2 regions of the Mucilaginibacter sediminis genome follow, and region 1 is predicted to be linked to the other one. Evidence: riboswitches for the same ligand, from Rfam matches in the RefSeq annotation. Region 1 holds a riboswitch; the other holds the start of a gene.
What was found. Region 1 has a riboswitch for cobalamin ahead of ACFGVS_RS04020 (TonB-dependent receptor plug domain-containing protein). Riboswitches for the same ligand answer to the same signal wherever they lie in the genome.
Positions count from the first base shown of each region.

Region 2: linked by a shared signal. The riboswitch ahead of metE (5-methyltetrahydropteroyltriglutamate--homocysteine S-methyltransferase) and the one ahead of ACFGVS_RS04020 (TonB-dependent receptor plug domain-containing protein) in region 1 are both predicted to bind cobalamin.

Region 1 is NZ_CP170602.1:1,031,972-1,034,442, forward strand. Features, by position in the region: gene ACFGVS_RS04015 (tRNA pseudouridine synthase A) at 1-670, opposite strand, end outside; cobalamin riboswitch at 797-995, shown strand; gene ACFGVS_RS04020 (TonB-dependent receptor plug domain-containing protein) at 1,116-2,471, shown strand, end outside.
Region 2 is NZ_CP170602.1:2,683,124-2,685,594, forward strand. Features, by position in the region: gene ACFGVS_RS10445 (phosphatase PAP2 family protein) at 1-108, shown strand, start outside; gene ACFGVS_RS10450 (hypothetical protein) at 121-795, shown strand; cobalamin riboswitch at 899-1,100, shown strand; gene metE (5-methyltetrahydropteroyltriglutamate--homocysteine S-methyltransferase) at 1,268-2,471, shown strand, end outside.

The DNA of each region.
Region 1 (2,471 bases):
TTTGTTTGCTGATGAGGTGACTTTCAAATTCATCAACACTTATTTCGCCACGGCCAATTTCCAACAGGCGGCCGATAATGATCCTGATCATTTTGCTCAAAAACCGGTTAGCAGATATGTTGAACCGGAGCCTGTCGCCGTTACTGCTAACAAAAAGGCTTGCCGAGCTCACGTTGCAAATGGTATGGTCAACCCTGTCGGGCATTTTACAAAAGGCGCGGTAATCGTTATAACGCGGGAGCAGCGCTATAGCCTTTTTCATTTCATCAATGTTGAGGTTGGTTTCGGGATATAAGGCGCTAAAAGCACTTAAAAAAGGGTCTTTATAAGTATGAATAAAATAATCATATGAGCGCTGCACAGCATCAAACCGGGCGTGGGGCAGGCCCTGCATCGGGATGATATCAAATACCGCGATATCATCCGGCAGTATTTTATTGAGGCGGAAAAAGAGATCGAAATCCCATTCCTTTGCTAAATCGATATGAAAAAAAAATTGGCTGGCATGCACCTGCGTGTCGGTGCGGCCACAGCCGTTAACAGTTATGGGCGTTTTTAAAATTTGGCTTAAAGCTGTTTCAAAAACGGCTTGTACACTTGCAACGCCGGCATGTTTTTGCCAACCACTGTACTGTGTGCCGTGATAACCAATATGAAAAAAATAGCGCATAATTTCGTGCCCAAAAATCCGCAAAAATTATGGTAAAGCCATACAAAAACAAATGGGGATTGCTAAACGGATGGCTTTAAACCAGCTCGGGCTTTTCAAACAACTTGCGTATCTGCTGTACATAAACTACCTTTGCGGCGCTTTAGGTTCCTTTATTGCATATCATAAAGGATTAAAAGGGAATACGGTGTAAATCCGGAACTGTCCCGCAGCTGTAAGCTCCATAACCATAGTTCATTCTATTAAAGTCACTTGAGCTTAAGCGCAGGGAAGACAGAACGAAAGGGGAGTAAGTCAGAAGACCTGCCAGAGCATTATAAATTATTCATAGCTTTCGTGGATTGAAGCCTGAATGTGAATGCTCTTCTTTTGGTGGTGTGTTTTCATTTTATCAGTCCGTGTTGCGCTATTAAACTGCATTATTATTTAACGCTATAGCAAATACATGAAAAAAAAGTACCTTAAAATTGTTTTAGGATTAGGATTATTACAGGTGGGTTTATGCAACACTACCGTGCTCGCGCAGGATACCACCCGATTATTAAATAATGTAGTTGTCACCGCAACCCGCTCACCAAAAAAATTAACCGATATAGGTAGGGTAGTTACCGTAATATCGGCAGAGCAAATCAACCGTTCGCAAGGCAAAACATTACCCCAGTTGTTGAATACCGTACCCGGGATAACTTTCTCTGGTGCCCAGAACGCGCCCGGCATTAGTACCTCAGTTTTTTTACGCGGGGCATCGTCGGGTAATACTTTAATATTAATAGACGGTTTTCCGGTTAACAACGCAGGCTCAATTGATGGTAGTTATGATCTTAATGCCTTCCCGTTAAACCAGGTAGAAAGAATTGAAATATTAAAAGGAAGCGGATCGACACTTTACGGATCAGACGCTGTGGCCGGTGTGATCAACATCATCACCAAACATCCGCAGGGACAGGGCTTAAAAGGTAATGTACAATTAACGGGCGGAAGTTATAATACTTTCCAGGAATCGGCCGGGCTAAGTGGTTTAATAAATCACACAGGTATTGCCGTTAACCTATCTAATACAGATTCAAGAGGTTTTGCGGCTGCTACCGATACTACAAATAAAGCCGGATTTAAAAAAGATGGTTTCCACCAACGTTCGGCAAGTGTAAACATCAATCAATATGTTTCTGAAAAATTTAGCCTGAACGGTAATTTCCAGGGTAGCTATAACACCGGCGATTTGCCTTATGGCGCTTTTACTAACGATAACAACTACACCTACAACAATACGTTTATATTTGGTGGTTTAGGAGCTAAAGTGAAATTACCAAAAGGAACATTGGTGTTTAATGCCAGCCAAAATACAGTTCGTAACAACTTTAAAAACCTGCCACCCGATAATTATGAAACCAACCAGGTAACAAAAAATACTGGCCGCATAAGCAATTTGGAAGCTGTTTTGAATTATAATTTGGGCAGGTATTTTGATATCACAAGTGGTGCCGGTTATAAATACAGCAATACCAGTCAATACAGTTTGTTTGAGCAAACTGGTTACCACCCCGGTCCAAGTGTTATAAGCGATGATACAGCCCACAATAGCATTACCAGTGTTTACACGTCGTTATTTTTTAAATCAAATATCTTCCACATGGAGTTGGGAGGCAGGTACAATCATCATAGCAAATATGGCGATAACTTCACCTATACCATTAACCCTTCGCTGTATTTAGCAGATCAGTTTAAAGTGTTCGGAACTATTGCTTCGGCCTTTAAATCACCATCTTTGTACCAGCTGTCTTCTCAATACGGAAATAGTAAA
Region 2 (2,471 bases), 1.7 Mb from region 1:
ACCGTGTATTCAAGGATGTACCTGGGGGTACATTACCCTACAGATGTAGCAACGGGTGCGGGACTGGGAGCTGCGAGCGCGTTGCCGATGTTGTTTTTGAAGAAGTAGAAAATTGCCTTTATGATAGCAAAGAAACCATATATCCTTTATAGCTTGCCCGCAAGCAGAATAACCCAAGCCTTAATAGGAGGAAGAAAAATTGAAAATGCCTGGGAAAAAATAAAAATATTTTTAGTTAATTGCACAACAGCAGATGTAACTATACCTCAAAATATTTACCTCAAAGGTTATACTGCCGATGAAGATCATGGAGAATCTCCGGAATTGGCTAATGTAATAATAGATAAAATTAAAAAGCTTTTCGGCAATGGTACAGCCACTCCAGTAGGTTATCATTATCCTGACAATATCCCTACAAAACAACAAAAAATAGAATGGCAATTGATAAATGATGATTTAGAAAAAGCCATCGATTTCATGATTATCGGCCAGCCCTGGCCAAAATATAATTTAGGCCCGGTTGATCTGATGTTATCTTACGACTTTGAATTGATCGATCCTATTTCAAAAACTATATTACCAAATCAACAATACACCTCTGGAATCTTGGTGTGGTTATCGCGAAGTAACTGTATTAGCATGACTTTGTGGTTTCCTTTTGAACAAGCGGATAGTGAATTTGAAAAATACATCGACAGCATCGAACCATTTTTGCCATTTAAATTCGAGAGAAAATATTTGAGATTGGTACGGCCCAATAAAAAAGAAACTGCTAATGTCTTTTCTAAAATTTAATGCATATCACCTTGTCAATTTTCAAATTCAAAAACTCATCTGCACATCTGAAATCTGTAATCTGCACATTTTTTCCCTATCTTCGTCCCCAATAAAGTTCTTTACTTTTTTTCTGCAGAGTGGTTCCCGGTGTTTAAAGCACAGGGATTAATAAGGAACCGTGTGTAAATCACGGGCTGTCGCGCAACTGTAAGTAACACAAAAGGTTGTTGCCTTTAACAAAGTCCATTGTTCGCCCCCGCGCGAATGAGAAGGACGGCAACAATGTTACAAGCCAGGATACTTGCCCCTATGTAAAAGACAATGCTTTCGCGCAATGAAGCAGTAGTCGAAGAAAAAAGAATGACGTACATGGCCATTATATGCCTGTATGTTATGCTTTTGTCTTTTATTACCATTTACTCCGAAAGCATACCGAAAACCGTAAGGAGCATTAAGTCAACTTAATGTTTAACCAAAAACGTTTTAGCGTATGCTCAAAAACAATCTCGGGTACCCACGTGTAGGTGCCCACCGTGAACTCAAAAAGGCCAGTGAACAGTACTGGGCCGGTAAAATTACCCGTAACGATTTGTTTGCCGCTGCCCGGCAAATTCGCCTGCAAAACTGGCAAACCCAGGCTGATGCCGGTATCGACCTGATCCCCTGTAACGATTTCAGCTTTTACGACCAGGTATTGGATACCTCGCTCATGCTGGGCAACATCCCCGAACGGTACACACCCGTATTAACCCAAAACAAGGCCAATACCGAAATCGACCTGTATTTTGCGATGGCCCGCGGTTATCAAAAAGATGGACTGGATGTTACAGCCATGGAAATGACCAAATGGTTTGATACCAACTACCATTACATTGTGCCGGAATTTGTACAAAATCAGCAGTTTAAACTATTCAGCGAAAAAGTGCTTGACGAGTTTATCCTCGCCAAACAACACACCGGCAACATACCAAAACCGGTATTGATTGGCCCGGTAACCTACCTTTTATTAGGTAAAGAAAAACAACCCGGTTTTGATAAGATAGACCTGATCAAGAAACTGGTGCCTGTTTATATAGAAGTATTAAAAAGGCTGGCAAGTTATGGTGCTGTTTGGGTGCAACTTGATGAGCCCTTCCTGGCGCTTGACCTTACCGACAAAGAGAAAGCCGCTTATGCTTATGCCTACATGGAGATAAGCAAGCAATGCCCGGGCATTAAAGTATTGCTTACTACCTATTTCGAGAGCCTGCACGAAAACACCGAACTGGCCGTAACCTTGCCGGTAAGTGCCATTCATGTTGATTTGGTTCGCGCGCCCGATCAGTTGTACAAAGTGCTCACTGTTTTGCCCGATAGCCTGAGTTTATCGTTAGGTGTAGTTGATGGCCGTAACATCTGGAAAAACGATTACGTACGCTCGTTAACCCACGTAAAAAAAGCTATTGCCGTATTGGGCGCGGATAGGGTGATGATAGCGCCAAGCTGCTCGTTGCTGCATACCCCGTTCGACCTGGAGCTGGAAACCGCCATCATTCCCGAGATAAAAAACTGGATGGCTTTTGCCAAACAAAAACTGAACGAAATAAATGAATTGGCGCAAATCATCGGCGGCAACAACGAATTGCTGCAAGAAAACCTGCGCGCCATTACCAGCCGCAGCCTTTCAAAACTCATCCATAAGCAGGATATCAAAC